2 regions of the Pseudoclavibacter sp. CFCC 13796 genome follow, and region 1 is predicted to be linked to the other one. Evidence: predicted binding sites of a transcription regulator. Region 1 holds the regulator's gene; the other holds the start of a gene.

Region 1 (15,136 bases):
AGTTGACGTGCACGGTGCACTCGTCGGGAATCACGTTGCCGGCGACACCTCCCGTGATGCCTACGGCGTTGAGACCCTCGCGGTAGGCAAGACCGTCGACCGTGATCGTCTCGGGCTCGAAGTCGCGCAGAATGTCGAGAATGCCGGCGGCGGCATGAATCGCATTCACCCCGACCCATGCGCGGGCGGAATGCGCGCGCCGGCCCCGAGTGTGCAGCAGGAAGCGGCACGTGCCGTTGCACCCGCCTTCGATCTCGCCACCGGTGGGCTCGCCGAGGATGGCGAAGTCGGCGGCCAGCCACTCAGGGTGCTCACGAGAGACTCGGCCCAGACCGTTGAGGTCGGCGGCGACCTCTTCGTTGTCGTAGAAGACATAGGTGATGTCGACGCTCGGGGCGGGCACACGACCCGCAACGGCCAGGAACACGGCGTCACCGGCCTTCATGTCGACGGTGCCACGACCGTTCAGCCAGGTGCCTTCGGCGTCAGTCGTGGTGGTGGTCGGCACGTTGTCCCGGATCGGCACGGTGTCGAGGTGCCCCGCCAGAAGCACTCGTCGGTCGCGTCCGAGGTGCGTGCGCGCCACAACGGTGTCGCCGTTGCGTAGCACCTCGAGGTCGGTCTGCGTGCGCAGCGCATGCTCGACCGCGTCGGCCAGCCGCCGTTCGTCACCCGACTCAGACGGAATGTCGCAGATGGCGCGGGTCAGGTCGATGACCGAGCCGGAGAGGTCGAGAGCGTCGGGCGAAGTGTTCATGGTCAACATGGTAGCGACGGGTACAATCTGTGCCTATGACTGACACCCCAGACAACGCACCCCGCATCGGATTCGGCACCGGCCTCGCCACGCTCACTGCGAAGGGCGATGTGCTGGACGTGTGGTTCCCGCTGCCCGAGCTGCTCGAGAGAGTTGAAGACGCGCCGGGCCAGCAGCCGGGGCTCGAGTCGCACTTTGCGGGGCTCGTCGAAGGCGATCAGGCGCGAGACGAGCTGCGTGAGGTCGAACGTCGGGTGATCTCAGTGGTCGTCGACCTGCAGCAGCCCGTCGAAGACACCGCTGACGCGTATCTGCGCCTGCACCTGCTGTCGCATCTGCTGGTGCAGCCCAACTCGATCAACCTCGACGGCATCTTCGGCCACCTGCCGAACAACGTCTGGACCAACCGCGGGCCGGTCGAGCCCGACACCTTCGACCGTCGCCGAGGGCAGCTGCGCGCGGCAGGCGTTGTTGCGCTGCTGGTCGACAAGTTCCCACGTCTGATCGACTACGTGAGTCCCAAGGGCGTGCGCATCGGAGACGGCGCTCGCGTGCGTCTGGGCGCACACCTCGCTCCGGGCACGACGGTCATGCACGAAGGCTTCGTCAACTTCAACGCCGGCACTCTCGGCGAGTCGATGGTCGAGGGGCGCATCTCGCAGGGCGTCGTGGTCGGCGACGGGTCGGACATCGGTGGCGGCGCATCCATCATGGGCACGCTCTCGGGCGGCGGTCGCGAGCGCGTGCGCATCGGCGAGCATGCGCTGCTCGGCGCGAATGCCGGCATCGGCATCTCGATCGGTGACGACAGCGTCGTCGAGGCAGGGCTCTACATCACGGCTGGCACCAAGGTCACGCTGCTTGGTGCAGGCGGCACACAGCGCGTCGTCAAGGCCGTTGAGCTGAGCGGCGAGAGCAACCTGCTGTTCCGTCGCAACTCGGTCACCGGTGCGGTCGAGGCGCTGCGTCGAAAGGGTCAGGGCATCGAGCTGAACCCGGAGCTGCACGCTTGAGTGCCGCGTTCAGCGACGAGGCCTGGACGCTCACGGCGGGGCTGCGTGCGCAGATCGACGAACTCGACTTTCTGCGCGAGCTCGGTGACGGCACGCTCGACATGGACGACTTCCTGTTCTATCTGCGGCAGGATTCGTTCTACCTGACGGGCTACGCCAAGGCGCTCGCCTTTGTGGCGACCCACGCGCCCGATCCGCAGAGCGCCGCTTTCTGGGCGGGCGCCGCAGCCGAAGCGAGCACCGGCGAGACCGAGCTGCACGAGACGCTGCTGCCGCACGGCCGTGCCGAAGAGGTGCGCGAGCCGCTGCAGGCGTCGCCCACCTCGCTCGGCTATACGTCGTACCTCGTCGCCACTGCCGCGACCGAGTCGTACGCCGTCGCCGCGGCTGCTCTGCTGCCGTGTTTCTGGGTGTATGCGGATGTCTCGGCTCGGCTGGCCGTGCACGCGCACGACGTGCTCGCGGCCGATCCGCAGCATCCGTTCGCGCAGTGGGTGGCCAACTATGACGGCGAGGATTTTCAGCACGCCGTGGCCGAAGCCCGCCGCTGGACGGATGCAGCAGCAGAGCAGGTCGGCGCCGACGAGCGCCAGCGCATGCTCGACGCATTCCTGATCGCCACGCGCTACGAGCTGCTGTTCTGGCGCACGGCGAAGCTCCGCGAGCGCTGGCCTGAGCACTGAGCCAGATGCACGGAGGCGCATGAGCTGAGACGGATGCACCGAGACACCGTGGGCACCGACTGAACGAGAACTGAGAGTCTGAGGAGGCAATCATGCTGTTGGCATTCTCTGTGGCGCCGTCGGGCACTGGCCGAGCCGATGCGTCGGTGCACGATGCGGTCGCCGCGGCTGTCAAGGTCGTGCGCGACTCTGGTCTGCCCAATCGCACCTCGTCGATGTTCACTGAGATCGAAGGCACCTGGGATGAGGTCTTCGACGTCGTGAAGCGTGCCACCGAGGCGGTCGAGCCGTTCGGGTCGCGGGTCTCGCTGGTGATCAAGGCGGATATCCGCCCAGGTCACACCGGCGAGATCACCGGCAAGCTCGAACGGCTCGAACAGGCCATCGACGAGCTCTGAGACGCCGCTGCGTACAGATCCGTCGCGGGAATGCCTCCCGGATCAGGTCAGATTTCTTCGAGGTCGACGACCTCGAACTCAAGCAGATGCGCCCCGGTGGCGACCGGCTTGTGGCCCTCGCCGTGAGCGTGCGCAGCATGGTTCGCACGGCTGTCGCGCCAGTGTTCGAAGTCCTCCTGCGTCGCCCACTGCGTCAGCACGAAGTAGCGATCCTCACCCGCGGTCGGGCGCAGCAGCTGGAAGCTCTCGAAGCCCGGCTGCCCGTCGACCGAGTGACGGCGAGCGGCGAAGCGGCGCTCCAGCTCGGCACCCTCGCCTTCGGGCACCTCAAGCGCATTGATGACGACGACTGACATGTTGTCTCCTTCTGTTGCGATTCTCGTTCCGAGGGGCTCAGGCGGCCCCACGGCAGTCGGCAGCGCCGACGATCAGGCCCGCTCTTTGAGCACGTAGCGCTGAACCTTCGCGCTCGCGGTTCGGGGCAGCTCGTCGACGAACTCGATCACCCGCGGATAGGCGTGCGCCGCGTAGCGGGTCTTGACCTCCTGCTGCAGTTCGTGAATGAGCGTCTCATCACCGGTGAAGCTCTGAGCGAGCACGATATAGGCCGCGACGACCTCGCCGCGCAGCTCGTCGGGCTTGCCGACGACCGCGACCTCGCGCACGGCCGGGTGCATGGCGAGCACGCTCTCGACGTCGAGCGGACTGATGCGATAGCCAGCAGCCAGAATGAGGTCGTCGTCGCGCGACACGAAGTGCAGCTGACCGTCGTCGCTCTGCCAGGCGAGGTCTCCGGTGAGGTACCAGCGGCCGTCGTCGGTGTAGCGCTCGGCGGTCTTCTGCGGCGCATCGTCATAACCCGGGAACCACCAGACCGGGCTCTCGGAGGGCGCGAAGGCGAGACGACCCACCTCGCCGGCCTTGGCCGGCCGGTCAGCATCCTGATCAAGGATCTCGCAGTGCCAGCCGGGCAGTGTCACACCCATCGAACCGGCCTGGGCCGGCAGCGAGATGCCCTCGCGCCAGGGCACCCCGATCAGCATGCCGTGCTCGGTCTGTCCGTAGTGATCGTGTGGCTCGGCTCCGAGCACATCGCGCGACCACTCGAGCACCTCAGGCGTCAGGGGCTCACCTGCAGACGACGCGCGGCGCAGGCGCACGGGCAGGTCGCTCTGCGGGTCGTTGCGCATGGCACGGAACATGGTGGGTGCTCCGCAGAAGTTGGTGACGCCGAACCGGCTGAGCACGTTCCAGGCCTGCTCGGCGGTGAATTTGTCGTGCGGCAGCAGGTTCGTGTGGCCCACGACCAGCGGCCCGAGCACCCCGAAGTAGAGCCCGTAGGCCCAGCCCGGGTCGGCGGCGTTCCAGAACACGTCGTCGGGCTGCAGATCGAGCCCGTTGACCATGTACGAGCGGAACGACACCAGTGCCTTCATCGGCAGCGGGACGCCCTTCGGCGCCCCGGTCGTGCCAGAGGTGTAGAGCAGCGCGAGCACGCCGTCACCGCCGATCGAAGCCGATTCGGTGAGGGGCTCGGCCGCTTCGACGAGCGGGCCGAAGACCGCGTCGTCGGCCCATTCCGGGTGCGCGGCTGCCGTCGTGTCGTCGTCGATCGGGTCGACGCGCAGGATGCTCCAGCTGCGCCCGTCTGCCGGCAGATCCTCGCTCGGGTCGAGCTTGTGTCGCTGGCTCGCGTCGGCCACGACCAAAGTGGCACGACCGGCGTTGACCCGCATGCCGATGGCCTGCGCCGCGAGGGCGGTGAAGAGGGGGATGTGTACGGCGCCGAGACGCCAGATGCCGAGCAGAATGCCGATGTAGTCGGCTGATCGAGCCATCATGACGCCGACGCGGGAGCCCTCAGTGACGCCGAGATCGGCGAGCACCCGAGCCGAGCGCTGCGAGAGCTCGTCGAGGTCGCCGAATGTGAGGTCGACGGCATTCCAGTCGGCGTCGACGGTGCGGAAGGCCACCGCATCGCGAGGATGCGTCCGCAGGAGCAGATCGATCGCGTTCGCCTCGGGTGCGTCGTAGACGGCACGCCAACGGGTGATCTCTTCGTCGATGAGCCGAGCGATCTCGGTGTCGGGCTGCTGCGCTTCGGTCATCTGGGCTCCAGTCTCGTCGTGCTTCTCAGGAAGGCGCACCGCCGTTGCTGCGCCCGGCAGACAGCCTACGTCAGGCGTCGCGCCGAATGTGGATCACACGGAATCCACGCGCAGTGGCTGCACGGCGCACTTCGAAGTCGCCGGGCAGCTCCTCGGCCAGCCAGCGCTGCAGCGAGTCAGCACCGAGCTGCTTGCCGACGACGAGCCAGGCTGTGCCGCCGGGAGCGAGCCGCGGCAGCCAGGTCAGCAGCAGCTCGTGCAGCGCCTGTTTGCCGATGCGGATCGGCGGATTCGCCCAGATGACGTCGAACTCAGCATCGTCGGGCACGCCGTCGGGAGAGGCGACGGTGATCCCCTCGAGACCGAGGCGATCGGCGTTGCGCGTGGTGGCATCCCTCGCCCGCTCGTTCACGTCGACCGCCCAGACCCGCAGATGCGGTGCACGCAGGGCAAGCGTCAGTGCGATCGGGCCCCAGCCGCACCCGATGTCGAGCGCCTGACCGGTCTGCGGCGGCTCGGGCACGTGATCGAGCAGGATGCGGGTGGCCTTGTCGAGCCCGTCAGGGGAGAACAGGCCACTGGCGACGGCCACTGTGCGTGTGCGACCATCGAGATCGACGTCGATGTCGCGCCAATGCGCGGCCACCTGTGGGTGTTCGGCGAAATAATGCTCTTGAGCCATGCGTTCAGGTTAGTGGAGGTACATATACATGACAGATTCCGGGCGCCCGTTGGACGAGCTGCTGCAAAGGATCGAGGCTCGTGAGCAGGCGACGGAGGCTCTCAGCCGAGAGATCGATTCGACCACTGTGAAGGTCGGCCATGCTCAGGCGCTGCAGTCTGAGGCGAGCGAGGCTCACGGTGGTGACGAGGAGCGATTCGAACGTGCGGCGCTGAAGCGCGTTGCAGGGCTCTCAACCGAACTCGAAGACGTCTCAGAGGTCGAGTACCGGCAGCTGCGGCTCGAGAACGTCGTGCTGATCGGTGTGTACACGCAGGGGAGTCTTGCCGATGCCGAGAACTCGCTTGCCGAGCTCGCCGCACTGGCAGAGACCGCCGGATCACGAGTGCTGGATGCGCTGCTGCAGCGCCGGCTGAACCCTGATCCGGGCACGTATCTTGGTCATGGCAAGGCCCATGAGCTGAAAGAGCTCGTCGCCGCGCTGGGGGCCGACACCGTCATCGCAGACACTGAGCTCGCCCCGAGCCAGCGGCGTGCGCTCGAAGACGTCGTGCGGGTGAAGGTCGTCGACCGCACCGCGCTGATCCTCGACATCTTCGCCCAGCACGCCAAGAGCCGAGAGGGCAAAGCCCAGGTCGAGCTCGCGCAGATGGAGTACATGCTGCCGCGCCTGCGAGGCTGGGGCGGGTCGCTGAGCCGTCAGGCCGGCGGCCGTGCTGCTGCCGGTGAGGGCATCGGCTCGCGTGGTCCGGGCGAGACGCAGATCGAGATGGATCGTCGGCGCATTCACACGCGCATGGCGAAGCTGCGCAAACAGATCAAGGCGATGGCTCCGGCCCGCGCCGCGAAGCGTGCGAACCGCGACCGTTTCGCGATTCCGTCGGTTGCCGTGGTCGGGTACACCAACGCGGGAAAGTCGTCGCTGGTCAATGCGATCACCGGTTCGGACGAACTCGTGCAGAACCAGCTGTTCGCGACTCTTGACTCGACCGTGCGTCGCAACACGACCGAAGACGGTCGGGTGTACACACTCAGCGACACAGTCGGCTTCGTGCGGCGTCTGCCGCACCAGCTCGTCGAGGCGTTCCGGTCGACGTTCGAAGAGGCAGCCGACGCAGATGTGCTCGTGCACGTCGTCGACGGCTCGCATCCCGATCCACAGGCGCAGATCGAAGCGGTGAGAACTGTGCTGACGGAGTCGGGACTGGAGGGGGCACGCGAGATTCTGGTCTTCAACAAGATCGACCTCGTCGACGACGAGCGTCGCATGGTGCTTCGTGCCATGGAACCCGAGGCCTCGATGGTCTCGACTCGCACCGGTGAGGGCATCGCCGACCTGGTGCGTCGCATCGAGACGGCGCTGCCCGACCCCGGCGTCGAAATCGATGTCGTGGTTCCCTACGACCGCGGCGACCTCGTTGCGCAGGCGCACGAGCACGGGCAGGTGCTGCACACCGAGTACCTGGACAAGGGCACACGGCTGCATGCGCGCGTCAGCCCGCAGCTGGCAGAGCAGATTGACGGGGTTGCCGTCACAGCTGCTGCCGTGCAGTGAGCGCCGCGATCACACAGAGCGCAGCACGGCGACGACTTTGCCGAGGATGACCGCGTGGTCACCGAGGATCGGCTCGTACTGGGTGTTCTGAGGGAGCAGCCAGGTGTGCCCGTCACGCTGACGGAACGTCTTCACCGTGGCCTCCTCTTCAAGCAGTGCGGCGACGATGTCACCGGCGACGGCGTCCTGCTGCTGCCTCACCACGACCCAGTCGCCGTCGCAGATTGCGGCGTCGATCATGGAGTCTCCGCGCACTTTGAGCAGAAAGAGCTCGCCCTGCCCGACCAGTTGTCTCGGCAGCGGAAAGACGTCGTCGATGTGCTGATCGGCGAGGATGGGGGAGCCCGCGGCGATCTGACCGACCAGTGGCACCATCGCGGTCTCTTCTGAGACGACCGCCAGTGCCTGCTGTGCCGGAGTCGACGGTGGTTCGGCGACGGCCGTCGGCTCCTGCTCGATGAGCACTTCGAGTGCGCGCGGTCGCTTCGGGTCGCGGCGGATGCAGCCGGCGAGTTCGAGCTGATTGAGCTGGTGGGTCACCGATGACAGGGACGAGAGACCGACTGCATCGCCGATCTCGCGCATGCTCGGCGGATACCCGCGGTCGCTGATCGACTCGGTGATGAATGCGAGGATGCTCTGCTGCTTCTTGCTGAGCCGTGAGCGGTCACCACGGCCTGACGTCGTCGACGTGTGCGGTCTCGTGGCCATATTTTCAGTCCTTCTGCGCGTGATGTCAGTGGGTCGTGGTGCACTGACTCAGGTGATGCCTATTCGAAACTTTATCCGAACGATGGGCATCTGACCAAAGATGTCTTCGAACAGGCGTGGCGTGGGTGGGTTGCCCAAACGCAGATTCGAAGATATATTCGAAAGACACGTTCGAAAGGACTTCTCATGGACGCGACCAACAACCTCTCCTCGGCACCCATCGTCAAGACGCGAGCACGTCTCACGCGTCGTGGCCGGCAGGTGCGGGCGCTGGCACTGGTGATGCTGCTGACCGCAGTGATTGTGGCGGCCATCTCATTCGGTACCCAGGCCTTCGCCGGTGACGACGAGCCGATCGAAGTCACCAGAGTGCAGGTCCAGCCCGGCGACACGCTCTGGGACATCGCACAGCTGTCCGCCCCGCGTCATGACGTGCGCGACGCCGTCGCCGAGATCCGCAGAGCGAACCACCTCGACGACGCCACGGTGCATCCTGGTGAACAGCTGATCATTCCCGCTCATCTGCTCGACGCCTGAACGACGAACTCGCCGATTGGATCGAGACCGGAGTCTTGATGACACCGTCCTGTCGGTTCGTCGTTTGTGCGAGAGTGCGCGCGTAGACTTGCGTCTGTGACCACTCTTGATGATCTTCCCCTTCGCGCAGAACTCGTCGGACAGCAGCCGTACGGCGCACCGCAGCTGCACGTGTCCATCGAACTCAATGTGAACGAGAACACCTTTGGACTTCCCTCAGAAGCCGTTCGCGACATCCAAGAGAGCGTCGCTGGTGTGGTCGCCGGTCTGAACCGCTACCCCGACCGAGAGTTCACCGCACTGCGCGAAGCCCTGGCCGGCTACCTCGGCCACGGTGTCACCCCAGAGCAGGTCTGGGCGGCAAACGGCTCGAACGAGGTGCTGCAGCAGGTGCTGCAGGCATTCGGTGGGCCAGGTCGGTCACTGCTGAGCTTCGTACCGACCTACTCGATGTACCCGCTGCTGGCAGCCGGAACACAGACGGCCTGGCTGCCGATTGATCGGCAGGCTGATTTCACTCTCACCCCAGATGCCGTTGCCACGGCAATCCGCGAGCACCGTCCAGATCTCGTGTTCATCTGCCGGCCCAACAACCCCACCGGCACTGGCGCCGCGCTCGAGGTGATCGAAGCCGCATACGCCGCAACTGATGGCATCGTGGTCGTCGACGAGGCCTATCAGGAGTTCAGCGGTTCCGATGCCGTGAGCGCACTCACACTGCTGCCGGGACGCCCACGTCTGGCGATCTCGCGCACCATGAGCAAGGCGTTCGCCTATGCGGGTGCGCGGGTCGGCTATCTCGCCGCAGATCCGGCGTTCGTCGACGCACTTCGGCTGGTGCGGCTGCCCTACCACCTCTCTGCGCTCACTCAGGCCGCGGCCGAAGCCGCACTGCGTCACGCGTCGGCGATGCTCGCCAACGTCGATCGCATCCGCGCGCAACGAGACCGCATCGAACAGCGAGTTGCCGAGCTCGGCTTCACGCCCTATCCCTCTGAGTCGAACTTCGTGCTGATCGGTGGCGTGGCAGACCCGAAAGACACCTTCACTCGTCTGCTCGCCGAGGGCATCATCGTTCGCGACAACGGTATTCCGCACACGCTGCGTGTCACCGCCGGAACCGAGAGCGAGACCAGCGCGTTCCTTGCCGCCTTCGAACGAATCGCCACGCCGGTCACCGCCGGTTAGACTAGGTGATCGTATTGCCTCCGGGCGGCTGATCGCCCTGGACGAGGGCAGTTGACAAGGGAGAGAGATGCCTGAATCATCGCGTCGAGCGACCGTGCGCAGAGAGACCTCTGAATCGTCAGTCCGCGTGACTGTCGATCTCGACGGCACCGGCACGTCGCACATCGAGACCGGGGTTCCCTTCTACAATCACATGCTCACGGCACTGAGCCGACACTCGCTCATCGACCTCGATATCGAGGCGACCGGCGACATCGACATCGATGTGCATCACACCGTCGAAGACACCGCTATCGTCTTGGGCGAGGCAGTGAAGCAGGCGTTGGGCGACAAACGGAGCATCACGCGCTACGGCGACGCCACGGTCCCGCTCGACGAGGCTCTGGCACAGGCCGTCGTCGACATCTCGGGGCGTCCGTACTTCGTGCACACCGGCGAGTCAGAGGCATTCACGATGCACCTGATCGGCGGTCACTTCACCGGTTCTCTCGTCGGTCACGCCGTAGAGTCGTTCGCCTTCCACGCGGGAATCACCATCCACCTGCGTGTGCTGGCCGGTCGCGACCCGCACCACATCGCCGAGACTGAGTTCAAAGCGGTCGCGCGCGCGCTGCGTGCTGCGGTGTCGCTCGATCCGCGCGTCACCGGAGTGCCCTCGACAAAGGGCGCCCTGTGAGTGCAAGACCCACGGTCGCCGTGCTCGACTACGGCAGCGGCAACGTACACTCAGCGGCGAAGGCACTCACGCAGGCAGGCGCCGATGTTCAGCTGACCCGGGACAAGGCCGCGGTGGGCGCCGCCGATGGACTGCTCGTGCCCGGTGTCGGTGCGTTCGGCGCCGTGATGGACCAGCTCAACGAAGTCGGCGCACCCCAGATGATCGAGCGGCGCCTCGCCGGCGGGCTTCCCGTGCTCGGCATCTGCGTCGGCATGCAGGTGATGTTTGACCATGGTGTCGAAGGCGAGACGGAGCATGACGGACTGGCTCAGTGGCCTGGTACCGTCAGTCGTCTGCAGGCTCCTGTGCTGCCGCACATGGGGTGGAACACCGTGCAGCCGGGGGAGAGCAGCCGTCTCTTCTCGGGCATTGAGAACGAGCGCTTCTACTTCGTGCACACCTTCGCGGCCAAACGCTGGACGCTGCAGACCGACCCGCCGTTTCCGCAGCCGGTCGTGACCACGGCATCCTACGGAGAGCCATTCTTGGCCGCGGTCGAGAACGGTGCCCTGTGCGCGACGCAGTTCCATCCTGAGAAGTCGGGGCGTGCAGGCATCAGACTGCTGCGCAACTGGCTGAGCACATTGCCGAACGTCGCCCACTGAGGTGTCGTGCACGAGACATCAGGTCACTCGGGGAGCCCTGTGACCGGTATGAATGAGGGAGAGACACATGAGTGAGGAAGATCTGGCCCAGCGCCCTGAACTGGTGCTGCTGCCTGCCGTCGACATCGCCGATGGAAAGGCCGTGCGCCTCACCCAGGGCGAGGCCGGCACTGAGAAGTCGTACGGCGACCCGACCGATGCGGCCCTTGACTGGGTTCGCCAAGGGGCAGACTGGATTCACCTGGTCGACCTTGACGCCGCCTTCGGTCGCGGTGAGAACCGCAAGGCGATTCGTCGCGTCATCAAGCAGGCCGGTCACGTCAACATCGAGCTCTCCGGCGGCATCCGCGACGATCGCTCTCTCGAGCAGGCGCTCAGCACCGGTGTCAAACGCGTGAATCTCGGCACCGCAGCGCTGGAGAACCCTGAGTGGGCTGCGAAAGTCATCGGTGAGTATGGCGAGGCGATCGCCGTCGGCCTCGACGTGCGTGGTACGACCCTCGCTGCGCGCGGGTGGACGAAAGACGGCGGCGACCTGTTCGAGGTTCTGGAACGTCTGGAAGAAGCCGGCTGTGCTCGCTACGTCGTCACCGATGTGTCGAAGGACGGGACGCTCAAAGGGCCGAATCTCGACCTGCTGAGCCAGGTGCTCGCTCGCACTGACAAGCCTGTTGTGGCCTCTGGCGGTGTTTCCTCCCTGGACGACGTCGCAGCGCTGCGCGATCTGATTCCGGCTGGCCTCGAGGGGGCGATCATCGGCAAGGCTCTCTACGCCGGTCGCTTCACCTTGGCCGAGGCCCTCGACATCGCTCGCGACTGAGGCGCGTCGATGACTGACAGCCGTGCATCCGGCGTGCCTGCTGACTCAGCCGGCACGCCATGGGCCGGGCGCCGATTCGAGGCCAATCGCTTCGCGACTGATGACGGCACTTCGCCGACGGCTTGGTTGGAGGCGGTGCGCAGGTTTCGCCTGGCCGAGATCAGCATCAGCGAGGTCATCGCGGTGCTGCACAAGACGAGGCTGCTGATTCCACTGGTCGCCGAGCTCGAATCCTCCGGCGTCGCAGAGAACGGGCTGCCGGTCGACAAATCTGCCGAGCTCGCAACAGTCACCGTTGCGACTCCTGACGGTCAGCGTGCGCTGCCCGTCTTCACCGCGGTGGATGCCATGCAGCAGTGGAACCCCGAGGCGCGGCCGGTGCCAGCCGAGGCTCCCAGGGTCGCGCTGGCAGCGGCGGGGGAGCACACCCCGCGTGTAGTGGTCGATCCCGGTGCCGAAAGTGAGTTCGTAGTGCGCTGGCCGGCTCTGGAAGCGCTGGCGACTGGCCGCGCGTGGACTCCGGCGATCGACGACCCGCGCGTACTGGAGGCGTTCATGCGTCCGGCCAGTGAGCTGCCCAGCATCAAATCGCTGGTTCTGACCCCGGGCGACCCGACCTCACAGCTGCGCGGTCCAGAGATTCTGGTGCAGCTCGAGATCATCGACGGTCTGGACGCTGCGGCGCTGAAAGAGATGTCGGACTGGCTCTCTGAGCAGTGGCGTGCCGACGAGACCATCATGGGCCAGGTGGACTCGATCGGGGTGCGCTTCGTGCGCACCCAGTACTGAACGCCGGGATGCTTTCGTTCAGTCCACTGGTCCTGTGAGCTTCTCACCCGGGCCCTCGCCACGGGCGTCGGGAATCAGTGACGCCTCGCGGAAGGCCAGCTGCAGGGTGCGCAGCCCGTCGCGCATGCTGCGGGCATGCAGGTTGCCGATCGCAGGCGCCGATGCGATGACCAGCCCGGCCAGCGCCTCAATGAGTTTGCGCGCCTCGTCGAGGTCTCGTTCCTGCTCTGGATCCTGAGCCAGCCCGATCTTCACGGCTGCGGCGCTCATGAGATGCACGGCTGCGGTCGAGATGACCTCGACGGCAGGAACGTCGCCGATATCGCGGGTCAGATCCTCCAGCGCTTCGCGCTCCCGAACATCCATCTCGCGCGCTCCGTCGGCCGTCGGTGACTCAGCCGCGTCGGCGCCGTCGCTGTGCAGACCGCTGGAACGCTCGCCCAGAATGTCGCCTTCGTGGATGCTTCGCTTGGTCATCTTCGCTCTTTCTCTCGTCTCCCCGGCACTCAGAACGGCAGGAGCGGCGCAAGTGCTCGCAGGAGGGCTCGGTCTCTGGTAGTATGGCTTGTGCTGTGCGTCTCGACGATGCTCAGCGCTGAGCTGAAGAGGAGTTCACACTCCCACCTACTGTAGTCGACCTCAACACAGACTGCCGGGTCCAAAGTGCTCAAGACGCGACTGCGCCTTGCTGCTTCTCTGACGTTCACCATGCCGTGCACGAGTAAGGAGCAGCCGATTAGCGAGCCGCGCATCAATGACCGTATCCGAGTTCCCGAAGTCCGCCTGGTCGGGCCCAAGGGAGAGCAGATCGGTGTCGTCTCCGTAGCCAAGGCACTGCACTTGGCGCGTGAGGCTGACCTCGACCTCGTCGAGGTCGCCCCGCATTCGAAGCCGCCGGTAGCCAAGCTCATGGACTACGGCAAGTTCAAGTACGAAGCCGCTCAGAAAGCGCGTGAGGCCCGTCGCAACCAGACGAACGCCCAGCTCAAAGAGATTCGCTTCCGCCTCAAGATCGACAGCCACGACTACGAGACCAAGAAGGGCCATGTGCTCAGGTTTCTCAAGAGTGGCGACAAGGTCAAGGTCATGATCATGTTCCGTGGTCGTGAGCAGTCTCGCCCCGAGTTCGGCTACAAGCTGCTCATGAAGCTCGCCGAAGAGCTCAAGGAGTACGCGACCATCGAGTTCAAGCCGCTGCAAGACGGTCGCAACATGACCATGGTGCTGGCGCCGATCCGCACCAAGGCTGAGATTAAGGCCGAGGCCGAGCGTGCTGCGAAACGCGAGGCGAAGGCCGCCGAAGTCGAGGCTGACGCTGAGAAGACCACGGCTGACGCAGAGAAGACCAACTGACCGATCCACCGGTCGGCAGATACGAAAGAGAAGAAGAAGATGCCAAAGCAGAAGACACATTCCGGTGCCAAGAAGCGTTTTCGCACCACCGGCAGCGGCAAGCTGTACCGCGAGCAGGCGAACAAGCGCCACCTGCTCGAGCACAAGTCGTCACGTCGCACCCGTCGCCTGAGCGCGGATGTCCCGGTCTCGGCCGCTGACACCAAGCAGGTCAAGCGACTGCTGGGCAAGTAAGAGCGAACCGGACTGAAGAGAGAGTACTGAAATGGCAAGAGTCAAGCGTTCCGTCAACGCCAAGAAGAAGCGTCGCGAGATCCTCGAGAAGGCAGAGGGCTACCGCGGTCAGCGGTCGCGCCTCTACCGCAAGGCGAAGGAGCAGGTCACTCATTCGTACACCTACGCCTTCCGTGACCGCCGTGCGAAGAAGGGGCAGTTCCGCCGCCTCTGGATCCAGCGCATCAACGCTGCGGCACGTGCGAACGGCATCACCTATAACCGTCTGATCCAGGGGCTGAACCTGGCCGGTGTCGAGGTCGACCGCCGCCTGCTCGCCGAGCTGGCCGTCACTGACGCCAAGACGTTCAGCAGCCTCGTCGAGACCGCAAAGCAGGCTCTGCCCACTGATGTGAACGCTCCTCAGGCCTGAACATGCTCAGCAGCGTTCACAACGAGCGCGTGAGATTCGCTGCCTCTTTGGCACGCAGAGACGCCCGGTCGAAGACCGGGCGTTTTCTGCTTGATGGGCCGCAGGCCGTGGCCGAGGCCATTCGGTGGCGCCCTCAGGTCGTCGAACAGGTCTATGTGGCAGAGAACGCCCTCGGGCGCCTCAGCGATCTGTCCGAATCTGCTCGCGCGGCTGGGCGGCCGGTCGAGACCGTCACAGAGCGTGTGCTCAAAGCGATGAGTGACACGGTGCATCCGCAGGGCGTCGTGGCGGTGGCCCGGCAGTTCCCGGTTCGCGCCGAAGACCTGTTCTCCGGAACCCCGAGACTCGTCGTGATCATGCATCACGTCTCAGACCCGGGAAACGCTGGCACCGTGCTGCGGGTGGCCGACGCAGTGGGCGCCGACGGAGTGGTGTTCACCGATCGCAGCGTCGACGTCTACAACCCGAAAGTGGTGCGTTCGACGACCGGGTCGCTCTTTCACCTGCCGGTGGCGGTCGGGGTCGATCTGGGCGAAGCAATGCGACTCGCACACGAGAGCGGCCTGCAGACCC
Region 2 (15,136 bases), on a different contig from region 1:
GCCCGGACGGTCAGTGACTTGGTCATCGTTGACACGCAGATCATCGAATCAACCGATGTCTCCGGCCTCGTCGACAACGTGATGGCCCCGCTCGTGCGTGAGCGCGGTGCGTGGGCGGTAGGGCTGTTCGAGAACAACCGTGAGGCGATCGCCAATCTGAAATCGCGTCTGGAGAGCGACTTCTCCGGCGCCCCGACGGGCCGGGTCCTGCTGGTCACCTCGCTGATCCACGAGCGTTCAGAACTCGAGACCGGCCTCCTGTCTGGAATCGAGACACGGTTCCAAGGGCTCGGCCAGTATCTTGGGGCGACCTTCTACGATGCGGCGTTCCGCGACAACCTGAACATCGGCCTGTTCGACTCGTCGAGCCCCGCGGTCGCCGAGGTCACCGACAAGATCGTGTCACGAGTGCTGGGCGAGCCCCCACGACTGGAAGCGAGTGAAGTCACACCGAAACGAGAGAAACGGCGGGGCCTGTTCAGGAGACGCAGGTGAGGGGAGCGCCTCCTGCTGCGGAGCGGATCGTGGAGAAGCTGGAGGCCTGCCTGTGGAGCCAGGCCGCCGCACACCTCGATCTGGATGCGTGCCCGGCCAACGGGGTGATTGCCCTACTACCCCAGTTCGCCCTGCACCCGCCGATGATGAACGTCGGGCGCAAAGCGCTGACCAGGCACCTGCTGCACCTGCGGCTCCAATGGGATGAACCGATCGTCCAGGTCGTCCCATCCGGGACTGTCGTCACCGCGCAGTGGTGCACGACATCCCTCGGGCATGCGCTGTCCGGGACGAAGGTTTTCCTCGCCGACGACATTGCAGGCGAGCAGTACTTCGGCCAACGGCAACTGCACCGAAAAGTCTCCCGCCTCCAGCGCGCAGGGGTGCGTGCCCGTGCGGAACTGCTGCACCTGTTCGAACCGTTCGTCCGGGAGCAGCTCGAGCGTGCCAACTTCTCCCTCTCATCGGAGATCGCGGACTTCCACAATCGGTCGACGCCGACGAGGAGCCAATCCCACAGCGAGAACCTGCTCGACGACACAACCGTGGAGCAGATGGTCACCGAGATGCTCTACGGCACCAGCGAGCGACGCTCAGACGTGGAACGGCTCATTGACAAGGCTCTCGCCCCGGAGTCTTTAGACGGGTGCGATCTCGACCGCATCTTCAGATACGGGGTGTGGTCTCGGGCGCGTTCGACCGTTCAGCGAGCGATCGGCGACCCCCATATCGGACCGAAGATCCGGAAACTGGTTGGCAAGGCGGACAACCTCACCTACGCGCAGGTCATCGAGCGATACCGGCAGCTGTATCCACGTGAGCACCTCTCCTGGGAGCGCACGGTCAAAGCGCTCTCTGCACCGCTGCCTCAGGGACAGACGTTCACATGGGCTGCGGAGACGCTCGAACGTCAGCCGAAAGAAGCTGCCCTATGAGTCCGGACATCGTCGCCGCACGTGATGCTCTTCACATCGCACGCCTCATGCGAGCAGAGTACCTGCTGGGGGTGAACGACGCCGTACTCACCATCGACGACGTCATCAGGTCATCCCGGCAGCCCGCGCGCTCACCTCTGCGGAGAATCCAGCTCAGGCAGCTGCTCATGGCCCAAACGGGGACGGGGCCGAAGGGCGCTGACCTGACCATCGAGCGGATGTTCGATCTGCTTGAACTCCGCAGGCCACCGAAGAGACCCACGATTGCCTGGCTCCTCGACGAACGGGCCGGTGGTGTTCGGTTGCGCGCATTCCTCGACGCACGGACCACCTCAAGCGAGCCTCCCTGGCCGCAGTGGCCCTACGAGACCACGAGGGGGAAGTCGCAGTGAGAAGAGATGACGCGAACGGGGCGGCAGGAGAGTGGTTATCAGGGCGGATCACCACTGACGAGTTCCTCGCCCAGCTGAGGACACCCGCCATGAGCTGGGTGCGCTCGGCAGCGTCCCGCAACAACCTTCCGTACGCCGAATACGAGGATGCGCTCTCCGAGGTGATGGTCGCACTGGTCCGTGCCGTGCACCTCTACGACAGCACCCCCGCTCTGAAAGCCAATGTCAAGAACTGGTCGGCGATGCTCCGGCAGGTCGCCGTGCGGGAGACCTACCGGTTCTGCTCGGCCCACCGCCAACATGGTGTCGGTGGTCTGTCTGCGATGACTCGACGCAGCGCCAGGATCACCAAGGCGCGGCGCGAGCTGACGGCGGAGCTCGGGTACGAACCGGATGACCAATCCGTGGTCGACCATGTGAACGAGCAGGTTAACCGGTCGGTCCGCGACCCCGTCAAGGCAGGGGCACGTGTCTCCGTGGACGATCTCCGTCCCCACCGGGTTGTCACCGGCGATGACGCCCACATGGAGCGTCTCCGAGCGGCTGACGTTCAACAGGACGTAGACGTCGCCATCATGATCGACCGGGTCATCCGGGAGTGCGAGCGCCGAGACCCTGCCGTCGGGTCGGTCGCGCGGGCGTGGGTCGGACGAGTCGCCGCCACCGGGGAGGTCGCCTCTGTCTCCGAGATCAGGTCAGCCACCGGGCTGTCGGTCAGAACCGTTCGCGCCCACATCGAACAGGTCAGGTGCGCGCTCACACAACGACTCGACGAACGGTGACCCACGCGCATAGGTGCCACGGAAAGAGGAACCACAGAGCGACGGAGTTGACGGATGACCGAAGATACGAACGAGGCCGAGGTCTCTGCGTTCCTGCATGAGCTGGTCGCGGACGCGGTCGGGCCCGGCGTCACGCCACGATCAGGTCAGTCCGCTCTTGCTCGAGACATGGCGGGAAGGCCCCGAGTCGCCGGCGAGGCACCGACGGGCGTCGGGAAGTCGTTCGCCGCACTCGCCAACGCTGCCGTGAACGCGCGACACGGTCGCCGAACCCTCATCTCCACCGAGTCGTTGTCCCTGCAGTCCCAGATCATGAACAAGGACGCACCGGCAGCGCAGGCCACTGACGCCCGGCTCCGCGACGACGGCAGCTCATTCAGCATCGCGGTTCTCAAGGGATGGTCGAACTTCGTCTGCCTGGCGAAGGCGATCGCTTCCGCCCGTGAAGCGGTCGGCACCCCGTTCGCCGGCAAGGTAGGCGCCGAGGAGATTCCAGAGCTGCTGGGGAGGCTCGGTCGAGCCACCGGTGCCGTCACCGTGGAAGATGTCGACTACGACGCGTCCGAGATCGTTCCAGCACTGCGTTGGGCGCTCGATGGGGCGTCAGACACCGGGGACCGAGCCGACTGCAGCGTCCCCATGAGCCGCGGGCAATTCCGTCACCTCTCCATCTCCAGTGAGGAGTGCGCTCGGACCAAGTGCCCGTTGTTCGACATGTGCTACCCGCAGGCAGCGAAGAACGCCGTCGCAGAAGCTGACGTCATCGTCACCAACCACAGTGTGCTGGCGGTTCAGGCGGCGAAAGCGATCCCTGTCATCCTCGGGAACGCGAACGTCGGCCAGATCGATCAGGTCATCGTCGACGAAGCCCACGCGCTCCCGCAGACGGTGCGCAGCCAAGGTCAGGAGGAAGTCTCCGCCCGCAGGGTCAGGTCGCTCATGCGTTCGGCGAAACGCCTCGTCGCACCTGGCAGCGGCACACGCGTCGACCGATGGTTCGCTGAAGGCAAACGGCTTGCAGAAGCCCTCCAGACGACGTGCTCATCATGGCTCGACAGCCGGCAGAACAACGACGGTGCATTCGTCCAAGACGACCTGCCTCTGGACAGCGTTCGTGAACAGCTCGAGGGGTGGGCTGGAACACTCATCGGCCTGATCGACCCGCTGGAGAAGATCGCAGCCGCCGGACACGACATGAAGGGTGTGCAGTCAGCACGGCACATCCGCTCCGCCGTCACCCACTTCACCCACGCCATCGAACAGGTCGCCGAGCACCGCGGTGGGGTCGCCCGGTGGGTGGAGCAGGTCCGATTCCGCGACGGGACCGAGATGCCGGCGATGCAGTCCGCTCCGGTCAGCGTCTCCGGCATGATGGCCACGAACCTCTGGGAGTTCGAGGGCGGCGAGGAGAACGACCCGATCCTGCCGCCGGAACGGATCGACCTGATCAGCGGCACCCTGCAGAAGAGCATCGGGCAGGAAGCCGGGCTCGACGTCGGCTGGAGTGAGTACGAATCACCGTTCGACGAAGCCTACGGCGAGAGCCTCCTGTTCGTCCCGAAGTTCACCGCCGAGCAGGCGGACCAGATCGCCGACCCCGGGTACAAGGGGCGCTGGCGCTTCTCGACGCAGAAGCACCGTGACGTCGCGGCACGCATGACCGTCGATCTGGTGGGGGCCTGCAGCGGTGGTGGCATCATCCTCAGCGCGAACAGTGCCAATGGACGCGAATACGCGCGCAGGCTCCGTCAGGCGTACCCGCAACGGACCATCCTCGACCAGTGGTCTGGGGCTGGGGTGCAGGAGCTCGTCAGCGAGTGGCGCGACGACCAGCAGGCCATCCTCATCGGCACCAAGTCGATGATGACCGGAGTCGACGGCCCCGGACGCACGTGCGAGCTGGTGATCATCGACCGTCCAGCACGCGCGCAACGCAACCCTGTCGATGAAGCGCGCGTCCAGCTCATCTACGAACGCACCGGCGACCGCTGGGGCGCTGACCGCTACGTGTACGTCGCCGACGCCGCGATCCTCCTCGAGCAGGCACTCGGGCGGCTGATCCGCTCCACCGACGACATCGGGGTCGCCGCAATCCTCGACTGCCGTCTGACGAAGACCTCCGTGGTCAGCTACCCGACACCGACCCGGAACCTGTACCTCCATGCGGCCAGGCGGTTCACGCAGAAGACCACCAGTCTCGGGAAGGCCCTCGACTTGCTGGGCCGGATGGGAGGCGGACGTGCAGCCGCGTAGCCAGAGGATTCTCACCGTCATCGGGATCGCCGCCGCCGCATTCGTCTGCGGGCTGGTGCTGAAGCTCACCGTCCTCGGGATCTGGCTGGTTCCCTCCGATTCCATGGCACCGACCCTGCAGTCAGGCGACGTGGTGTTGGCGGTCCGGCCGGGGACGAGCGTCAGTCAGCTGCACCGCGGCGACGTCATCGGGTTCGCAGACCCCGGAGGTTGGATGACCGACGACCCCGACGACCACAGCCACCAGCTGGTGAAGCGTGTGATCGGGCTCCCCGGTGAGCACGTCAGCTGCACCGTCGGGTCGGACACAATCGAGATCGACGGTCGCCACATCGTGGAGCCCTACCTGGACCAGCCTGCCTGCACGGTCGCCTTCGATGTCACCGTCCCAGAGCACGCCGTGTGGATGATGGGCGACAACCGCTCCGACAGCGCCGACAGCAGGTACCACCAGGACACGCCTTCCGGCGGGTTCGTCAGCGACCAGTGGATACGCGGCCGGGTCGTCGGGATACTCAGCCCGTTCCAGCGGATCACGCAGCTCCCGCGCACACAGGGCTGAGACGCACACCACGCACCCCGTTGGAGGAACCCGATGACCGAACACTACTTTCAGGGTGTCGCGTGCAACAGCGCAGACGAAGCGTCTTTGGCAGCGGAGATTCCACTCTGCCACGTCGACAACCCACCCGTGGACTCCGCTTACATCGCAGAAGCCGTTATCGGTTCAGACTGGCTCAAACAGCATGACCGCCAGCTGCAGGACACCGCATGGCAACAGGGTTTCACGCGCGGGTATCAGGAGGCTCAGGGGTACCACGGGCTCGGCGACCTTGGATGCGAAGGCCCCGACTCCTTGGACTGTGACATCTCATCTCCATACGCAACACCGACAGAAACAGGAGACAGCATTTGAGCAAGGTCACCGCATGGCTGGTACTGCGCGACACAGAGCGCAAGGGGATCGTGGCAACGCAGGTTCGTCAGAATCGGCCGCCGCTAGCAGAAGACGAGGTAGCTGTGAAGCTGTCGCTTGACGTCGACAGGCGGATCTTCGACGCCCCTGTCACTGTCACCGCGACGATCGCCGCTGACGATGTCGTTCGCCCGGAGATCAGAGCAGAGGTGGGAAGCGGCAATGAATGAGCATGATGAGGCTCTGCATCAGGCTTCATCCGCACCCGGCGAGGTGACTGTGATGGATGCTTTTGGAGAGTTGGAAGAGACCATTCGTGAGCGCGTCTACGACCACGCGCAGAACATCCATACGTTCATTGGGAACGACTCGTTTGAGCAGCGAGACATCGTTCTCAACCAGACAGCCAGAGACTTGCTTGAATCGGTCGCCTACCTACTGATCGAAGCTGAAGACACGACGTGCGCCGACTTCGCTGACAAGCTGCTCGGGCACCTTGGCCTGCTCGACGACGAAGGCAACCTCAAGGAAGAGGGGGCAGAACGATGACCGATGCAAGGCATGAAGCTGAACGGCAGGCAGCACAGCCGGTAGACATCACCGAGGACATGGTGGCGGTCGCGGTTGAGGCGGTTGAGTCTCTGGACTGGGGACAGCGGCATGGCGGGGAGGACCCGTCAACCGATCAGATCGTGCGCGCAGCGCTCACCGCTGTACTTGGAGGAGGAGATGACGAACGCGACGAGGCCCTTCATCATGCGGAGATCGCACTCAGCAGAGCGGCAGCCGCGAACGCTCAGCTTGGACGGGTACGGGCGATTGTCGACCGTTCACGTGGTGACTCTCTCGACTGGCCCGTGCTGTGGCAGGAACTCGACGATGTGCTCCAAGAAGGGTGAATCATGAGCCCAATCACATCTGAGGCTTCCCGTGGAAGCAATTCACTTCTGGATGGATGTGCAAGACCTATCGCAAGCGCGGAAGACATTCAGCGGCTTGGGGCCTGAGGCCGACTTCGAACAGGGGAAGAGTGGACCTCCACTGCTCAAGAGCGCTTGGATCGCGAACTGCCGATAGTGCGGAGATCAGGCGGCCAGCCACATAGCCGAGCGACAGCGTTACTCTCGGTCTTTCTCTGCATGACACCCCTGTAGTCTGTCCGACATGGACTCTCAGGGGTGGCTTGGACTCCGGCGAATGCCTCGCATAGGCACCGACTTCGAGGTCGATCTCCCGAGATGCCGTCTCTGGTCCATCCTGCAGCACGAAGTGCATGGTCAGTATCACCACATTGCCGTGTACTGGGTCCTGACGAAAGGACCGGTCGGGTGGCTCTATGAGGAGGACTCGGACGCGCTGTTCGAAGGCGGCTTTCTCAGTGCCGTCGGCGACCGGACGTTCTGTCAAATCTGGGTGACACGCAAGTGGGGGAGAGTCCTGCCACCACCGCGCTGGTCGGAGTACCTGCGCTTGCGCGGGATCGGTCCGAATTGGGCACAAGAGCTCCAACAGCAGGATGGCTGAAATCGCCCGGGACCGGTCCCAGCTCAGTGCCTGTGCCGGCGATCCGTCGATGCTCTCTGCGTAGTCGTCCAAGGTACACAGAATGCCTTGGTGCGCCCAGCTGCGGAGGGCGGCTGCTTCGAACCTTCCATACCCGGACGACCCTGCCCCGGCGTGAGACCGCCCATCCCTATCTGTCACCATGCCTGATTCATACCAACACGTGTTCAACTAAGTGTTGGTACAGCTGCAACGTCCCTGCAGATGGGGACACGTTCGAGGCGACCGGCTGGGTCCACGCGCATAGTCATCTGCATGTTCACCCACCTGCACGTGCACACCGAGTACTCACCACTCGACGGTGCCAGCCACCTGCATAAGCTGGTGGCACGTGCCGCGGCCGACGGGCAGCTTGCGCTGGCGATCACAGACCACGGGAACATCGGAGCCGCGTGGGCGTTCCAGCAGGAATGCGAGGCAGCCGGGGTCAAACCGATCATCGGGTGCGAGGTGTACTTGGCGATCGGGTCGCGTTTCGAGCGTGACAGCCTCACCGTGGAGGCCGACGACTCAGCCGACTTCGATGCAGCATCGGCCAGAGAGAAGACCAAACGCTACTACCACCTCACTCTGATCGCGCAGAACACGGCCGGGTGGCACAGCCTGAACCGCATCCTCGTGGAGGCCGAACAGCACGTCTGGTCCCACCCCCGCATCGACTACGACCTCCTCGCCGCCAACAGTGAGGGCCTCATCGTCCTGACCGGCTGCCTCGGCGGCCCCGTCCTCGGGAACATCTCCACCGCCGTCTCCGAACGTTCACGGGTCGACATGCCAGACGTGCCCGCAGGCCTGCTCCCGGACGCCGATGAGCTCGTCAAGGAGATGGCCGAGCTGGACGCGGTCGCCACGCCGGACGAAGGCAGTCTCGAGCAGCTCGAACTGCGCCGCTCTCAGCTGGAGCTCGCCCGAACCGAACTCAACAGCCGGGCAGCGCACCCCTTCTTCGACGCCTACCGATGCGCCATCGGTCACGAACGTGCTGCCGACGAAGCCGAACAGCGGGCCCGGCAAGCACTCGAGGCCATGATCGCCGCGGTCGGCCACGACAACGTCTACGTGGAGGTGATGGAGCATGACATCGCTGCTGAGTCGGCAGCACTGCCGGCTATGGCTGCTCTCGCCGAAGAGTACGGGCTTCCTCTGGTGGCGACGAACGACTCCCACTACACCGCGCCCGAGGACGCGGCCACGCATGAGGCGATCCTCGCCATGCAGTCCGGGAAGGCCCTCGATGACCCGAAGCGTTTCCACTTCCACGGTGCCGGCTACCACCTGCGAACCGAGGCCGAGATGCGCGCGCTCCGCCCAGAACCGTGGTGGCAGACGGCCTGCGACAACACCGCCTTGGTCGCAGACCGGGTACAGCCCCGGGTCCTGCCGAAAGCGCGGATGCGACTGCCGAAATACCCTGTGCCTGACGGGTTCGCCGACGAGATGGCATACCTGCATCATCTGGTCGCACGCGGTGCGCGCACACGGTACGGCAACCCGCTGCCCGACGATGTGCGCCAGCGGCTGCGCACGGAGATGTCTGTCATCGGTCAGATGGGCTTCCCCGCCTACTTCCTGATCGTCCACGACATGATCCGGTGGGCGAAAGACCACGGCATCATCGTTGGGCCCGGACGAGGGTCGGCTGCTGGATCTTTGGTTTCCTACTGCCTCGACATCGTCACCATCGACCCGCTGCGACACAATCTGCTATTCGAACGGTTCCTGGAGCCCGGTCGAAAAGGCATGCCCGACATCGACACGGACTTTGAGAAGGCCCGTTTCAACGAAGTCTACGACTGGGCGCAGCGCACGTACGGGCATGAATCGGTCGCGAGGATCGGCACGTTCGCGATCGCCACCACCAAGCGGGCGATCAAAGACGCGGCACGTGTGCACCGGCTGTCAGGGCTTGGGGATCGACTGTCGAAAGCTGTCCCCGTCGTCGGTGGGAAGCCCTACACGTTCACACAACTCGCAGACGAAGACGACCTGAAAGGGGAGAAGTACCGCACGGTGCTGCAGCGCTCAGGCGCCGACGGTGCACAGATCGTCGACCTCGCAGAGAAGTACGCGAACACCATCGCCGGCACCAGCGTCCACGCCTGCGGTGTGATCATCTCCGGCAAGCCCCTCGTCGGGAACGTGCCACTGCGGATCGACGCGAAAGAGGCGACCGAGGGCCGGCAGGTGTTCATCACGCAGTGGACGGGCCCGGAGCTGGAGGAGCTCGGCCTGCTGAAGATGGACATGCTGCGCATCCGAAACCTCGACGTGATCGCCAAAGCCATCGAGTACATCGAGGCGACCACCGGGGAGCACATCGACTACTACGACCTGCCTGACCCGGACACCCAAGGAGACCCCCGAGTCGCTGCAGCGTGGCAGCTGCTGAGGGAAGGCCGCACAGCCGGTGTCTTCCAGATGGACTCCGATGGGATGCGCAAACTCACCCAGCAGGTGCAGCCGACCAATCATGAGGACCTGACCGCGATCCTCGCCCTCTACCGGCCCGGTCCCATGGGAGCCGGCATGCACGAGACGTACGCGCGCCGCAAGACCGGCCGTGAAGCCGTCGACTACAGCTACCTGACCGACGACCCCGACGAGGCCCGGTGGATCGACACCGTCCTCGGCGAGACGTACGGCGTTTTCGTCTATCAAGAGGAACTTATGCGCTTGGGAACCGTCGTCGCAGGGTTCGACGCAGCCATGCGCTCAAAGCTGCGCAAAGCGGTCGGGAAGAAGAAGCGGGCGCTCCTGGATGAGGTTTTCACTGCACTGAGAGATGGTGCCGGCCGTCAGTTCACTGATGCGTCGGGCACCATCACCTCACCCGTGTTTCAGGCGGCGACAGTCGAGCGGCTCATCGACACCATGCAGGGTGCAGCGTCGTACCTGTTCAACAAGTCCCATGCGGCGGCGTACGCACAGGTCTCATTCAACACTGCCTATCTGAAAGCGAACTGGCCGGCAGCGTACGGTGCGGCGCTCCTTGCCTGCACAGATGATGACGAGAAGCGTCTCACTGCGATCAACTCGCTCAGAGACGAGGGTGTCGCCATCCTCCCACCGGACGTGAACCGCTCCCGCAGTGAGACGTTCCCGGAAGACGACACGTCGATTCGCCTCGGGCTCGGTGAGGTCAAAGGGGTCGGTGTTGTCGGTGCTGCGGTCGTCGACGGACGTCCGCAGGAGGGGTACACCTCACTCGGTCATCTGAGGGAGGTGCTCGGCCCGGCTTTGGACGCAGGTGTGCTCGAAGGCCTGATCTGTTCCGGTGCCTGCGACAGGTTCGGGCCGAGGCTCGGGATGCTCACCGTGTGTCGGGCCCTGCCGAGCGGTGAATCGATCGACATACCGGCGGTCGAGTTCGGTCTGCTGGAGCGCAGCGTCCGGGAGCGAGACCTGTTGGGGGTGAGTCTCTCCGATAACCCGTTGGCCCGCTACCGCTCACAGGTGAAAGCGTGGCGTGTGCCGGGGATCGAGGACGCCGCTGACGGTTCAGCGATGGGAGCGCGGGCAATCCCGGTGCACCGGATCCCGGACGCCGAGGGTGCTCGTGTGGTGGTCGCCGGTGTCCTCGCTGGTGCGAAGGAGCGCGCGTACTCGAAGGGGCAGATGCTGTCCGTCGTCATCGAAGGCGGCAGAAGCTCCATCCGCGGGGTCATGTGGGCCGAGGACTTGGCCTCCCAGCAGCGCAGCGAGGACGGCCTGCCGCCGGTCGGCTCCGTTGTCGCCGTGAGCGCCCGTGTCCGCGTCCGTGAGGTGGAGGTCACCGACGAGCGCGGGGAGGTCATCGACGTCGAGCAGGTGAAGGAGCTCACGGTCATGCATCTGTGGCGCATCCCGATCGACGAGGGCCTGCATGAGGACCGGCTGACCGTTGAGGCAGCCCAGCAGGCGTTCGCGCTCATGCGTGAGCAGAAGGTGCAGCGGTTCGTCGACGTACAGCCGCAGGCTGGGGAGTTCAGTCCGCTGGAGCAGTGTCTGCTGGCACCGCTTCGGAAGCGTCCTGTGGTCACGGTCACAGTCTGCCCCGTGTGTGGAAGGCACCGCTACATCACCGGGTCGGGGCCCGCTCGGTGCACGATCACCGCAGGTTGCATCGGGCGCCCGGTGAAGGCGCTCACCACTGCAGGACGCACGGCGAGAGCACCCAGTGTGGTTCCTCCGCAGGCACCGCACCAGGAGACACCGCCTGAACCGACTGTCGACGAAGACCCCCATCCTGCGGCAGCGACAGCGGACGCACACCGTCATACCCCGCGTCCGCCGACTCAGCATGCACTGCGTGCGACGCTGCTGTGACCTCAGGGGATCGCCCTCCGCATATAGCTGAGGTATGAGCTCTCTGCTGAAAACTGTCGTCGCCACCGCTGTTGCGGTGATGGTCGGTGTTCCCCTGTCGATCGGGTCGGCAGCGGCCCCGCAGGCTGAGGCCGCCCCGGTGCTTGCCGCGACTTCTGCCGCAGTGTCCAAGTCGAAGCTGGACACCACGTACACGCAGCTGTCGGATCAGGCCGCCCTCGGGGCCAGAACCGGGTCTCTGAGCGGTCTGAAAGACAACGGTGAGATCCTGTACACGCAGAACTCTCTGATCTACGCCCATGACAGCTGGCCTGTGGGCGTACCCATCAAACAGGGACCGATCCTGAGTGCGTACGCTCAGCAAGGCTATGAGCACGGATGGCTCGGATACCCGATCACGCAGGAGACCACCCGGTACGGTGGCACCGTCCAAGAGTTCGAGGGCGGCTGGGTGCGGGTTGACAGTTCAGGTGCTGTCACAACCGGTGGTGGACGGTTCGGCTCCGACATCACGGATTACGGGACCGCTTCGTCCAACGTCGGAGCCAACTACACAAACCAGGGTGCGGCTGGAGGCAAGCTGGGCCAGCAGACGACTGGGATCAACTGCGGCATCATCCGGGGAGGATGCTGGGCGGCGTTCACCGGCGGTGAGATCTGGACGTCGACGTACACGCAGGGCTCGGTCACTGACTGGCGAATCATCGACGCCTACGGGAAGACCGGATACGAGAACGGCTGGCTCGGCTACCCGGTCATGGACAGCAGCAGTGGCAAGGGCAACCCCGTCGGCGGCTCCTATGTGAACTTCGAACATGGCTCCATCACCGTGGACGCCGGAGGTCAGGTGACGGTCTCCCAAGCTCTCTACAACGTCGGACTGCCAGGCGACGAAGGCTGCTCCTACGCGCAGACCGGCGACAACCCATACCGGGACTCTGTCTGCTGGATCGACATGTCGAAGTTCGACGAAGCCCAGGCTCGCAGCACCGCAGGTCAGGACATGACGCTGAACCTCGATGGCGGGTATGTCGCGAAGTTCAAGTTCAAGATCCGGGACGCCAGCGGCCGTAAACGGGCACCGGTGTCGTCACTGCCCGTTCCGACTTACTACGCCGCAGGTCTCGGCAACACCGGCTTCGAATCGATCGCTGGCCAGCCTGCCCTGCTGTTCCACGGTCAGCAGGGCTCCGGCGTCTCCATGAGGATCGATTCGATTACGGTCACCGACCCGACTGGCGCTCCCGTTCCGGACTACGCTTTTGTGACCGGTGACTCGGAGTCCACGGAGGCCGGCGAGACGGTCATGTTCCGGTCCGATAAGACCTTGACGAAGCTCGCATCGCTGCAGGGAGGGACAGGTCGAGGCTGCGACGACACCCGCACGCAGACCACCGGGCTGCTCGTCACCTGCACCGGACCTGCCGGCGGCACCATGCATCAGGTCAACGGGCCGTTCTGGCCGTTCATGCAGTACGACGTGCAGAAGTCCGGGAACATCCTCTATTACAGCTACGCGCCCGGGTACATCGATCAGGAGATTCGCGCGGACACCCCGAACGGTGCCATCTTCGGGTTCTTGGTAACGAAGGCCAGCGCCACAGTGAAAGCACCATCCGATGCACGCGGTGATGACCCGAAGTTCACGGCCTCGGTGAGCTCAGGGTCGAACTCCGCTTCGGTCGACGCAGCACCGGGGGAGACGCAGAGCACCGACAGCCGAGTGTTCCTCAGCGGATCGGACCTGAAGTACCGGGTCGATGTCGCAGGCTCCTCACCGGCCTGGTACAAGTACAACTGGACATGCACGAGAAACGACCGCGCCGACCCCACGCTCACCGACGGCGTCGGAGACGGCAACGAAATGACCGTGCCGAAGACGAAAATCAGTTTCGGCGACCGCATCTCCTGCTCCGCCGATGTGCAGCTACGCCCGGTGACGTTTGAGATGAAAGACCGCTACTGGCGGCAGTGACCGCTTTCAGAGTGCCGCAGTGAGCTCCGGGCCGTTTCCTTTCAGCGGTGCGACCTCATGCCAAGCGAGCGATCCAGCGGTCTCGATGCTCGAACGGGTCAGCTCCCCGGTCAAGGCGTTGCCGTCGGCCTCGGGGTCCAGCCACGCGTCGACGAGGGTGCGCTCAATGGTCACCGGCATGCGGTCATGCAACCACGCGAGCGGGGCAGCGGCATCCTGGGTGAGGACTGTCGCAGTCAGCGCCCAGCCGTCGTCGGCACTGGCTGCAGGGTCATGCCACCAGCTGTAGAGGCCTGCGAGTCCGAACGGCTCGTCGCGATGCACATAGAAGGGGGTCTTCGACTTGCCAGCGGTCTGCCACTCGTAGTATCCGTCGATGGGGAAGATGCAGCGTCGTCGTGTCATCGAGGCGCGGAACGTCGGCTTCTGCCCGGCGGTCTCGATGCGAGCGTTGAATGTCGGGAACTTCAGCTTCAGGGTCTTCGACCATGTCGGAACCAGTGACCAGCGCGCCGGGACGAGACGGCGAACCCCGTCCTTGTCGCCGTCGAGCACGATCAGCGCATCCTGCGTCGGCTTCAGATTCCACGACGGCTCAAAACCGGAACCTTCGACTTGGGCGACGTCGAACAGAGCGACGTAGTCACTGGTCTTCGCCTGCACGATTCGTCCACACATGGCTTGAGCCTAACGTGACAGCCGAGGACTGAGTGAATTCACCGCACCAAGACGAGGGTGCTGTCACGGTATCCCCGTGCAGATTCATCACTCACGGTGGACGTCGACGCGCAGCTTCATCCGGCGACCTGCAAGATGCGCCACCGACACTGGCGCCAGTAGGGACTCAGAGCCCCGAGGCCTTCTCTGACTCGCCATCTTGCTGTCAGCAGGGCTCCGGGGCTCTGTGCCTATCGATTTCGATGGATGCTCCACCACCCCACAGCTGCGGCGCATGGAACCATGACGAAGGTGTGTGGCAGGAGCATGTTGATGAACTGCTGTGCACCACCGCCACCGATCAGACATCCAACGAATAGAGCGACATACGAGGAGAGCGCAAGCACCGCAACCACCCACAGAATGCGCTTCCTCATAGTGGCCTCAGCAGACCGAGTTCCAGTCGATGGCTCCGCTGCCAGCCGCTAACAGCAGTTCGCAGGGGATACCCAGTGCTCCAACGGAGCCAGCTGCGGCCAGTCCGCAGATTGCTGTGCCCCAGATGGTGTACAGCCCATACCCGGCCCAGGCACGTGCACAGTGGATACCCCAACCGTAAGTTGTGACCTGACCTTCAGATGGCTGGCAGCTCAGTGAAGGCGTTGAGTCCGGCAGCACCTTTGCATGCTCCTGAGTCGAGATCTCCCGAGCCTGCTGCAGGTCTACGACATCAACGAGGTTCGCGGCCAAGAACTCCGTCGAGACTCCAGCGTGCGCTGCAGCCTCCTGGAGCGCTCCGGATGACGTCAGCAGCTGTACCTTGGTTGTGCTTTGATCATTCTCTGCGGCGGTGGCCGGGCTGA

What was found. Region 1 encodes LexA, which represses DNA repair genes until DNA is damaged. Its sites were predicted from a motif close to TCGAACANNTGTTCGA; they were not measured.
Region 2: the regulator LexA is predicted to act here: its motif matches at 7,492-7,507, upstream of F8O07_RS06875 (DNA polymerase III subunit alpha).

The regions. Positions count from the first base shown of each region.
Region 1 covers NZ_WBKD01000002.1:16,038-31,173, reverse strand. The annotation lists gene dapE (succinyl-diaminopimelate desuccinylase) at 1-757, opposite strand, end outside; gene dapD (2,3,4,5-tetrahydropyridine-2,6-dicarboxylate N-succinyltransferase) at 793-1,770, shown strand; gene F8O07_RS09120 (TenA family protein) at 1,767-2,453, shown strand; gene F8O07_RS09115 (MTH1187 family thiamine-binding protein) at 2,546-2,851, shown strand; gene F8O07_RS09110 (antibiotic biosynthesis monooxygenase family protein) at 2,899-3,207, opposite strand; gene F8O07_RS09105 (AMP-binding protein) at 3,280-4,959, opposite strand; gene F8O07_RS09100 (class I SAM-dependent methyltransferase) at 5,030-5,641, opposite strand; gene hflX (GTPase HflX) at 5,670-7,196, shown strand; gene lexA (transcriptional repressor LexA) at 7,206-7,907, opposite strand; gene F8O07_RS09085 (LysM peptidoglycan-binding domain-containing protein) at 8,094-8,444, shown strand; gene F8O07_RS09080 (histidinol-phosphate transaminase) at 8,541-9,632, shown strand; gene hisB (imidazoleglycerol-phosphate dehydratase HisB) at 9,700-10,308, shown strand; gene hisH (imidazole glycerol phosphate synthase subunit HisH) at 10,305-10,955, shown strand; gene priA (bifunctional 1-(5-phosphoribosyl)-5-((5-phosphoribosylamino)methylideneamino)imidazole-4-carboxamide isomerase/phosphoribosylanthranilate isomerase PriA) at 11,023-11,775, shown strand; gene F8O07_RS09060 (SseB family protein) at 11,785-12,564, shown strand; gene F8O07_RS09055 (DUF1844 domain-containing protein) at 12,583-12,930, opposite strand; gene infC (translation initiation factor IF-3) at 13,273-13,917, shown strand; gene rpmI (50S ribosomal protein L35) at 13,957-14,151, shown strand; gene rplT (50S ribosomal protein L20) at 14,183-14,563, shown strand; gene F8O07_RS09035 (TrmH family RNA methyltransferase) at 14,566-15,136, shown strand, end outside.
Region 2 covers NZ_WBKD01000001.1:1,532,512-1,547,647, forward strand. The annotation lists gene F8O07_RS06825 (AAA family ATPase) at 1-495, shown strand, start outside; gene F8O07_RS06830 (hypothetical protein) at 525-1,430, shown strand; gene F8O07_RS06835 (hypothetical protein) at 1,427-1,822, shown strand; gene F8O07_RS06840 (hypothetical protein) at 1,786-2,604, shown strand; gene F8O07_RS06845 (ATP-dependent DNA helicase) at 2,659-4,857, shown strand; gene lepB (signal peptidase I) at 4,844-5,419, shown strand; gene F8O07_RS06855 (hypothetical protein) at 5,453-5,773, shown strand; gene F8O07_RS06860 (hypothetical protein) at 5,770-6,003, shown strand; gene F8O07_RS06865 (hypothetical protein) at 5,996-6,322, shown strand; gene F8O07_RS06870 (hypothetical protein) at 6,319-6,672, shown strand; gene F8O07_RS06875 (DNA polymerase III subunit alpha) at 7,592-11,641, shown strand; gene F8O07_RS06880 (LGFP repeat-containing protein) at 11,676-13,616, shown strand; gene F8O07_RS06885 (SOS response-associated peptidase) at 13,623-14,294, opposite strand; gene F8O07_RS06890 (hypothetical protein) at 14,718-15,136, opposite strand, start outside.